3 regions of the Cytobacillus firmus genome follow, and region 3 is predicted to be linked to each of the others. Evidence: riboswitches for the same ligand, from Rfam matches in the RefSeq annotation. Region 3 holds a riboswitch; each other region holds the start of a gene.
The links. Region 3 has a riboswitch for thiamine pyrophosphate ahead of NAF01_RS12060 (3-oxoacyl-ACP reductase). Riboswitches for the same ligand answer to the same signal wherever they lie in the genome.
Positions count from the first base shown of each region.

Region 1: another riboswitch for thiamine pyrophosphate. It lies ahead of thiC (phosphomethylpyrimidine synthase ThiC); the one in region 3 lies ahead of NAF01_RS12060 (3-oxoacyl-ACP reductase).
Region 2: another riboswitch for thiamine pyrophosphate. It lies ahead of thiW (energy coupling factor transporter S component ThiW); the one in region 3 lies ahead of NAF01_RS12060 (3-oxoacyl-ACP reductase).

Region 1 covers NZ_CP098323.1:506,768-510,046, reverse strand. The annotation lists TPP riboswitch at 55-164, opposite strand; gene thiC (phosphomethylpyrimidine synthase ThiC) at 188-1,972, opposite strand; TPP riboswitch at 2,101-2,215, opposite strand; gene NAF01_RS02690 (hypothetical protein) at 2,427-2,711, opposite strand; gene NAF01_RS02685 (bifunctional metallophosphatase/5'-nucleotidase) at 2,893-3,279, shown strand, end outside.
Region 2 covers NZ_CP098323.1:439,818-443,096, forward strand. The annotation lists gene NAF01_RS02250 (alpha-hydroxy-acid oxidizing protein) at 1-630, shown strand, start outside; gene NAF01_RS02255 (DUF302 domain-containing protein) at 735-1,118, shown strand; TPP riboswitch at 1,188-1,303, shown strand; gene thiW (energy coupling factor transporter S component ThiW) at 1,418-1,906, shown strand; TPP riboswitch at 2,068-2,169, shown strand; gene tenA (thiaminase II) at 2,230-2,919, shown strand; gene NAF01_RS02270 (DUF1287 domain-containing protein) at 3,041-3,279, opposite strand, start outside.
Region 3 covers NZ_CP098323.1:2,367,123-2,370,401, reverse strand. The annotation lists gene NAF01_RS12075 (CBO0543 family protein) at 1-50, opposite strand, end outside; gene NAF01_RS12070 (Cof-type HAD-IIB family hydrolase) at 193-942, shown strand; gene NAF01_RS12065 (OsmC family protein) at 978-1,430, opposite strand; TPP riboswitch at 1,547-1,659, shown strand; gene NAF01_RS12060 (3-oxoacyl-ACP reductase) at 1,764-2,525, shown strand; gene thiM (hydroxyethylthiazole kinase) at 2,539-3,279, shown strand, end outside.

The DNA of each region.
Region 1 (3,279 bases), 1.9 Mb from region 3:
GCAAATAAAAAACCACCTTCTAAATAGAAAGCGGGGTATGAGGCCCTGGAATATAGACCCGATACTCCACTTCCCTACGCTGGAATTCATGCCAGATCAGGTTCCAAGGGTCTTAAGCTTTTGCTTTAATCTCAGCCTGCAAACAGGCACCCCCAGCGGATATAATTTCTATTAAACTATAAAAAGACTACTGATAAATGTTTCCCCCGGCCTTATTAAATTCCTCAGCTTTCTCTTCCAGTCCCTTTTGTATCGCTTCGTCGGTTTCAAGCTGATGCTCTTTTGCATAATTCCGGATATCCTGAGAAATTCTCATACTGCAAAATTTTGGCCCGCACATGGAACAAAAATGAGCTGTTTTTGCCCCTTCAGCCGGCAGTGTTTCATCATGGAATTCCAAAGCGCGCTCAGGATCCAGGGAAAGATTGAATTGATCTCTCCAGCGGAATTCAAAACGGGCTTTTGACAGGGCATCATCCCTTTTTTGCGCTCCAGGATGTCCCTTAGCCAGATCTGCAGCATGAGCGGCAATTTTATACGTGATGACACCCTCGCGGACATCGTCTCTATTCGGCAAACCCAAATGTTCTTTAGGGGTAACATAGCAAAGCATTGCCGTCCCATACCAGCCTATCATGGCAGCCCCGATTGCAGAGGTAATATGGTCGTATCCCGGAGCTATATCAGTCGTAAGGGGTCCGAGTGTATAGAATGGTGCTTCTTTACAGATTTCCAATTGTTTATCCATATTCTCTTTGATTAAATGCATTGGAACATGGCCAGGTCCCTCGACCATTACCTGTACATCATGTTCCCAGGCAATTTTCGTCAACTCCCCAAGTGTTTCGAGCTCTGCAAATTGAGCCTCGTCATTTGCATCTGCAATCGATCCCGGCCGCAGTCCATCCCCCAGGGAGAAGGCCACATCATAAGCTTTCATGATCTCGCAGATTTCTTCAAAGTGTGTATATAAAAAGTTCTCTTTATGATGATGCAGGCACCATTGGGCCATAATGGATCCGCCTCTCGACACAATTCCGGTCAAGCGTTTTGCTGACAGCGGTACATACCTCAAAAGGACACCTGCATGAATGGTAAAATAGTCAACCCCCTGCTCTGCTTGTTCGATTAAGGTATCCCTGTATACTTCCCAAGTAAGATCCTCAGCAATGCCATTAACCTTTTCAAGTGCCTGATAAATGGGAACGGTACCGACCGGAACGGCAGAATTTCTGATAATCCATTCACGTGTTGTATGAATATTTTTTCCAGTTGAAAGATCCATAATCGTATCGGCGCCCCAGCGTGTGGCCCATGTCATTTTCTCTACCTCTTCTTCAATAGAGGATGAAACAGCCGAGTTTCCAATGTTCGCATTAATTTTCACATGAAAATTCCTTCCGATAATCATTGGCTCTGTCTCAGGATGATTGATATTGGAAGGAATAATCGCCCGCCCTCTTGCTACTTCAGACCGCACAAATTCCGGCTCCATATTTTCCCGAATGGCTATAAACTCCATCTCCGGGGTAATAATTCCCTTTTTGGCATAGTGAAGCTGGGTGACATTCTTCCCTTTTTTCGCTCTCAATGGCTTGCGGTTTAAGCCAGGAAAGACTTTATGATTGGCACGCGGATCATCTTCATTGAGGTAGCCATTGTCCTCGGGCTTTACTTTCCGCCCATCATATTCTTCTACATCCGCCCGTTCCTGAATCCACCGGCTTCTCAGAGCGGGAAGCCCTTTCTTTAGATCTGCCGTATATTGAGGATCCGTATATGGTCCGCTCGTATCATATACACGAACCGGCTCATTGACTTCTTCACCAAACGTTCCGGCAGTGGGGCTTAATACTATCTCCCGCACCGGAACCTTTATATCAGTCCTGGATCCCTTCACATATACTTTTTTGCTGCCAGTAAAGCTCGACATAATAGAAATACTCTCCTGATTTAAAGAACTTGCAGTCATTGATCATCTCTCCCTTATTAAAAAATATAAGGACGAGACCTGGAACCGAGGTAGTGCAAGATATGTAAAAAAGCCGGTCCACATAATGATGGACCGGCTTAACCGCAGATGTCTTTGCACAAAGAAACCTTTGCACATTCTAACTTCCCCACGCTGGTATAATCCAGATCAGGTCCAAAGAGTCAAGAAACTTTAGCGCGTTTCTTTCTCAGCCCAAGCTATTGGGCACCCCTAGTTATTGCTATTTAATTCTATTTTAGTATACATAATTCTGAAAACAAATAAAAGGGATTTCTATAATGTGTATGAAAAAGCTTCCGTTTTTCCCGCTAGATCACTTGTATTCCTGCAGCTGAATACTCCACGGCTTAGACATTCAAATTCTTGAAAAAACATACAAAAACGCCTGCCATTAGCAGACGTTTTTCTACATGTATTAGATGTGTATCATCAATTAGTTCTCTTCAGAACCCCCATCGTTCATATCCATATCACTTTCATCCATGTTTTCTTCATCGTGTGGAGATTCTTCATTCATGCCGGGTTCCTCCATATCCGACTCCTCTGATGTGCCTGGATCCTGCATTTCACTATCTTCATTATTGTTTTCTTCCATTTGATTATCTTCCAATTCCACATCTTCCGTTTCCGGCGGCGGCTCCTGTTCATCTGTCCCGCACCCTGCCAACAATAATCCTGCACCCAATGGGACTGAAAGCAAAAGCTTCTTATATTTCATATGTTGTCATCTCCTTTGGCAGTATTATGTTTCTTAATATGAACTTACCCTTTATCAAATTGGATAAACAAGTGCAGGTTAGCAGGATTTTTTCATTTACTTGCCACCCAAAAGCCCCCTTACGATTAAATCCCCAATATCTGCAAATACTATCCCTGCCACAATTACAGGAGGTTGATTGATGAAAGTACTTATCTCCCTTATATTATTTAGCTTCCTGGGAATGTCTCTGGGAGAAAAAAATCAATGGGATCGGCAAGGCCTCTCTGAGGATTATCATGGCCATATTGAAGATCGCTCAGAAGGACCATACAAGAGAGTCCAGCTGCTGGGAATCAATGATTTCCATGGCCAGCTGAATGTGACCCGGCAGATTAACGGCAGACCAGCAGGACGTGCAGATTATCTCGCTGCGTATTTGCGCCAGCGTGCCGCAGAAAATGAAAATACCATCCTGCTTCATACTGGAGACATGATAGGAGCAAGTCCTCCTGTATCCGCCCTCCTGAAGGATGAACCGACCATTGAATTTTTGAATAAGATGGGGTTTGACATTGGCACCATCGGC
Region 2 (3,279 bases), 1.9 Mb from region 3:
TATGAGGCAATTGTGTTAACGGTTGATACGGTGATGATGGGATGGAGGGAAGCCGATTTAAGAAACAATTTTTCCCCGTTAAAGCTTGGCTATGGTAAAGCAAACTATGAAAGCGATCCCTTCTTTATGGCTTCTCTCCAGGACGGTGATGTCGTACAGGGAATCCTTGATAATATTCATCATCCAACATTAAGCTGGGAACATATTGCCAGATTAAAAGAGAAAACCAGCCTGCCCATTTTATTAAAGGGCATTCTCCACCCTGAGGATGCCAGGCTGGCCGTTGAAAGAGGGATAGACGGTATCATTGTCTCCAACCATGGCGGCAGACAGCTTGATGGAGTGATTGCGGCGATTGATGCGCTTGAACCGATTGCGAAGGAAGTTAAAGGAAGGATTCCAGTATTGTTTGACAGCGGCATTCGCCGAGGCTCAGATGTGGTTAAAGCTCTGGCACTGGGAGCTGACGCCGTTTGTCTGGGGCGGCCGTATGTGTACGGCTTGGCCATTGGCGGGCAGGAAGGAGTTGAAAAAGTGCTTGCCAACTTTATAGAAGAAACAAAAGTGTCTCTGTCTCTTGCGGGGGTGGGGAATTTAAAGGATATTGCTGGTCTGCGGTTAATTCGATAAAACCTTCTTAAAAAAATTCTGGGTTGTTGACAGTTGAGACTGTGTTTAATAGTATACCTATAGGGGTACATTATTAATATGCCATTACTAAAGGAGATGCAGTTATGTTCGATTACACAGCTGAAACCGAAAAATCAATTGAAGAAGCGATATCCTCACTGGAAGGAAGTCTGAAGGACGAAAAGTTCGGAGTTCTATGGCAGTTTAATGTTCAGGAGAAGCTGCAGGAAAAAGGCTTGGAATATAACGAGGCATTCCATGTGTTAGAGGTATGTAATCCGAATGAAGCACATCGCGTTTTAACACAGAATAAAATGGCCGGCTACTTCCTGCCTTGTAAAATTGTCGTCTATGAAGACAAGGGCAAAACGAAAATTGGGATGCCTAAGCCGACAAGTATGATTGAGCTAATCAATGACGAATCTGTTCAAAGCTTCGCAGCAGAAATTGAAGAGCGCTTAATCCAGTGCATCAAGAGAAGTATATAAGTTAAAAGTTTGATGACAGTGCCGGAATAATTTGTTAAGCTTGAAATAGCTTATCAAATTAAATATCTATGTAACTACTAGGGGTGCCCCGAATGTGCGGGCTGAGAGGAAAGCGCTTATAGCTTTCCGACTCTTATGGACCTGATCTGGTTAATGCCAGCGGAGGGAAGTAGGATTTGACAATATGTCGATTCATATACTTAAACCAAGCCGGGTCCTTTGTGGGGATCTGGCTTTTTTGTATACATACTTCTCATCCAGATAAGCAATCAGGCTGCCCTTTTAGAAAGGAGGTTTAGATGAACAGAACCCGATTGTTGACTACGATGGCACTATTTACGGCGATTGGGACACTGGGATCCCATTTGCTCTGGTTTCCGGCAGGTATAGCCAAGGCCTATCCGGTTCAGCATGCGGTAAATGTATTGGCCGCGGTGACTCTTGGACCACTGCCGGCAGCAGCCATTGCTTTTATGATTGCTTTGCTGCGTAATATGCTTGGATTCGGGACGCTGCTTGCGTTTCCAGGCGGCATGATCGGTGCGTTTTTGGCTGGTGTCCTTTATTTGAAATTCGGCCGGAAAATATGGGCTGCCGCTGGCGAGGTTTTGGGCACCGGTATAATCGGAGCATTGTTTGCTGTTCCGTATGCAAAATTTCTCATGGGCAGTGAAGCTGGTGCATTCTTCTTTGTGCCGCCGTTTCTGGTCAGCAGCATTGCCGGTGCGGCGATAGGCTGGTTGGTGTTAGCGAAGGTTAAAGAGAAGAATTTGGTTCAGAATATGTGATGATTTTGGGCTGGAGAAGTAAGATTGGTTAGCAGAGTAAGGGAGAGCAGCATAGCAATCTGACTTTATGAGCGATTTTCAAGAGTTATGGGCGAGATCCAAAATGTATGAGCGAAAAACGTCAAGTTAGACAATCGATAAAAAAACAATTAAAAATGTTAGAAAACTGCTAGGGGCGCTACGGCTGAGATAAGGAGCTTTTCCTTGGTCCCTTGGAACCTGATCTGGATAATGCCAGCGCAGGGAAGCAGTGAGGACCTCATTATATATCCTCATGCTTTTTCCCCGGCAGCTTCTGTATTTAATTAAGGAGGCTATTTTTTATGACTTTTTCAGAAATTCTGCGCAAGGAAAATGAAGATTTGTTTCAGCTGATATTTGAACATCCATTTGTTCAGGGGATCGGGAGAGGGGATGTGCCGAAAGAGGCGCTTGCTCATTACATTAAAGCGGACTTTGAGTATTTGAATGCGTTCATGCATATTTACGGAATTGCGATTTCAAAGTCAGCTGAACGTAAGGATATTGCATACTTTAACCAGCAAATAGAATTTGTATTGAACAGCGAAGTACACCCCCACCATAATTTTTGCCAGCAGATTGGGGTGGATTACGAAGCATTGCAGGGATATCCGCTTCCGCCGACAGCCGATCATTATGTAAAGCATATGATGTATCATGCCCATACAGGCGGCATGGGTGAAATACTCGCTGCATTATTGCCTTGCCCATGGACTTATTGGGAAATTGGGCTTGAGCTCATGAAGCAATATGAGCCAGATGAGAACCATCCGTTTTATCCGTGGATTTCTTTTTATGCAAACCTTAGAGTCGAAGCTGTGACCATGAATATGAGAAACCGTTTGGATGAACTTGCTGAAGCGGCATCACCGGAAGAAAGGCAGCGAATGAAGGATGCTTTCCGAAAAAGCTGCCAGCTGGAGCTTGGTTTCTGGGAGATGGCTTATACCTGCGAAGAGTGGCCGGCGGGCAATCCGGCAGCAGTCAGATAGAAAAGCGTAAGCGACTCGCTCACCCTCGACACCTCGATGTGCAGGCTGCTTGCGCTAGAGAGTTATCGAAGTTCAAAATTTTATACTTTCTTATTTAATAAGAAAAACGCCTGCATCTGCTTTATGGCAGTGCAGGCGTTTTTTCAAAATCCCATCTGTAGTGAGCGGTAATGGGAGTCTTAAAAGAAGATAGTTTTACTTCTGCTGCAAATGGGGTGGAGTTATGTATTACGTATGGAATGCCATCTTTAGTCCGTTTGTCAGATATGAAAGCCACATGGTCGAATTTAGGAGAAAGGAAAACCACAATATCACCCGGCTGCCATTGCTGAAGGTTCTTAACATCTCCTGGAATCAGTT
Region 3 (3,279 bases):
AAGCGGTAAGCAAACAAAATCCATACAACAATAACAAGTATCAGATACATAGGACATCACCTTTAATATTTAATACATACAGGTATTTCCATTTCCCAATAAAATATTCACCTGAAAAGCACCGTCTTTGAAGGATAGCCGGGCTAACTATATAATGGCTTTATTGTGTTAAAAGAAGAAAGGGAGAGGATCATGACAAAATCAACAATTCCACCGCAGATCAAATTAATCGCTCTCGATATGGATGGAACTTTATTAAATTCCAGAGGGGAAATTCCTGAAGAGAACCGTGCAGCCATAAAAGAGGCAAAGGAGAAAGGAATCGAAGTCATTTTGAGCACCGGAAGATCAAGGCTTACAGCAGGCGATCATGCCGATTCCCTGGAATTAAACTCCTATTTAATTACGGTTAATGGCAGTGAAATATTTGGCCCAGATGGAGAATCCATTTCAAGAGCTCCCGTTGATTCCAAAGTTATGGAATGGATGTGGAACTTGTCACAGTCACATAAGACCAATTTTTGGGCCACCAGCTGCGAACGGGTATGGAACAACGAAATGCCGGAAAATATTCATGACCATGAGTGGCTTAAGTTTGGATTTGATATTTCAGATGACGCAGTCAGGGAACTGATCCATAAGGAGCTGCAGTCAAAAGGCGATCTGGAAATTACTAACTCAAGCTTAACCAATATTGAAGTCAATGCTCTTGGCATCAATAAAGCCAAAGGGATCCAGAAGGTAACAGAGCTTCTTGGCATTTCGATGGAAAATGTAATGGCCATGGGAGACAGCTTGAACGATATTGCCATGATTGAGGAATCAGGCTGGGGAGTAGCGATGGGAAATGCCCAGGAAATCGTGAAAGAAACAGCCGATGCTGTGACGGGAACCAATGATGAAGCCGGTGTTGCACAGGCAATCAGAAAATGGGCATTTTAGTGAACGAAAACCGGCTATTAAGCCGGTTTTTTGATTTACATCTTTGATCTAAGTACGGTTTCCTGCAACTCGACTTCCACATTCCCTTTAATTGCCCTTGAGATCATGCAGGATGCTTCGGCTTTTTGCGCCAGCTTTCGCGCAAGTGCATGGTCCTTTTCATCGGCATCTGCCTTCAGCACGATAACCGGGCGATGAATGATTTTCCTGTAGGTAATCACACCTTTGGTCACATCCACAACACCGACTGATTCCATCGTCAGGTCATCTTTCTCGAGCCGGCTGCGTTCCATCATGGCTGCCAGGGTAATAATATAACAAGTTGCCGCTGCCCCCAGCAGCATTTCATCCGGATTGGTTCCGATTCCAGGACCGTCCATTTCCGGAGGGATAGATACCTTTGTTCTCAGCCCGCCTGTTTCAATTTCACCCACATTATTCCGAAGTCCTGGCCAATGTGCTTTTAAATGGAATTGGTGTTCAGCCATTCTATTATTCCTCCAAGTTATGTATTTCTAATTACACCTTAAAGAGGAACAGGCAGAATTGCAAGACTTTACAGATTTACCTTTTCAAGCTAAGATGAAAACAGCCAACTTAATAGTTTTACTGCTAGGGGTGCCCGATGCTCGCGGGCTGAGAAAGAAACCGGACTGTTTTTTACCCTTCGGACCTGATCTGGATTATACCAGCGTAGGAAAGTAGTAATTGCGGGGAACGACGTTCTTTCTCTTAGATTATTCAGCCAGGTCCAATTTCGGATCTGGTTTTTATTTTGTTCTCAAAACAAATGTATTGGCTATCAATAAGGAGGATTTTCTATGAATCTTAACGATCAGATTGTTATTATTACAGGCAGCAGCAGAGGGTTGGGCAAAGAAACAGCTAAAGCTTTCGCAAGAGAAGGGGCGAGAATTGTCATTAACTATTTCCATAGCGAGGAAAAAGCCCATGCTCTGCAGAAGGAAATTGGCGAATCAGCCATTGCCATTCGTGCTGATGTTCGGGACAGAGTTCAAGTGAAATCCATGTATGAAAAAACGAAGGAACACTTTGGAGCCCCCATTACAACCATAGTCAATAATGCATTGGTGAATTTTCAATTTGACCCTGTTTTAAAAAAAGATGCAGAAACAATTAAATGGGACGATTACAAAAATCAGCTGGAAGGTGCGATTCTGGGAGCATTGAACACTGTTCAGGCAGGTCTTGAAGATATGAAAAAACAGGAGTTTGGCAGGATAATCTCGGTCGGCACCAACCTATTCCAGCATCCAGTTGTACCCTATCATGACTATACGACCAGCAAAGCTGCTTTATTAGGCTTCACCAGAAATATGGCGAATGAGCTGGGCCAATATGGAATTACTGCAAATATGGTATCAGGCGGTTTGTTAAAAACGACAGACGCCAGTGCTTCGACCTCTAAGGAAGTGTTTGAAATTATCGAAAACTCGACTCCACTAAGAAAAGTCACAGATCCTGCAGAAGTGGCAGATGCGATAGTCTTCTTCGCTTCTCCCTGGGCAAGGGCAGTTACAGGACAGAATTTGGTTGTGGATGGCGGACTAGTTATGAATTAAAGGAGGATTTAAAATGAACATTCAGGAGCTTAGCAGTCTATTAGATAAAGTAAGAGAGTCAAACCCTCTGGTACATAATATCACCAATGTGGTAGTAACCAATTTTACTGCCAATGGCCTGCTGGCAATTGGTGCATCACCTGTAATGGCTTATGCGCATGAAGAGGCGGGTGATATGGCTAAAATCGCCGGGGCTCTGGTTCTCAACATGGGAACACTGACTGAAAAAGAAGTGAAAAGTATGCTTATCGCAGGAAAGTCAGCCAATCAGCATGGGGTGCCGGTAATCTTTGACCCGGTTGGTGCCGGCGCGACAGCTTATCGAACAGAAACAGCCAATAGAATAATGGAAAAATTAGATATTAGCATCATAAGAGGCAATGCTGCAGAAATTGCCAATGCAGCAGGACAGCAATGGAATATTAAGGGCGTCGATGCCGGGGAAGCGAAAGGAAGCACTGCAGATCTTGCAAAGTCAGCAGCAAATAAACTTGGTTCAGTCACCGTCATTACAGGGAAACAGGACATCGTTTCAGATGGACATTCCACTTTTTCGGTCAACAATGGCCATCCCCTGTTAACGAAAGTAACAGGTGCCGGATGTCTTTTGACTTCTGTCATTGGAGCTTTCGCTGCTGTTGAAAAGGATCCAGTAAAAGCGGCAGCTGCTTCATTGGTCGTGTATGGCTCTGCCGCCGAAATCGCTGCAGAAAAAACGGATGGCAGGGGCCCGGGCACTTTCCAAATAGAGTTC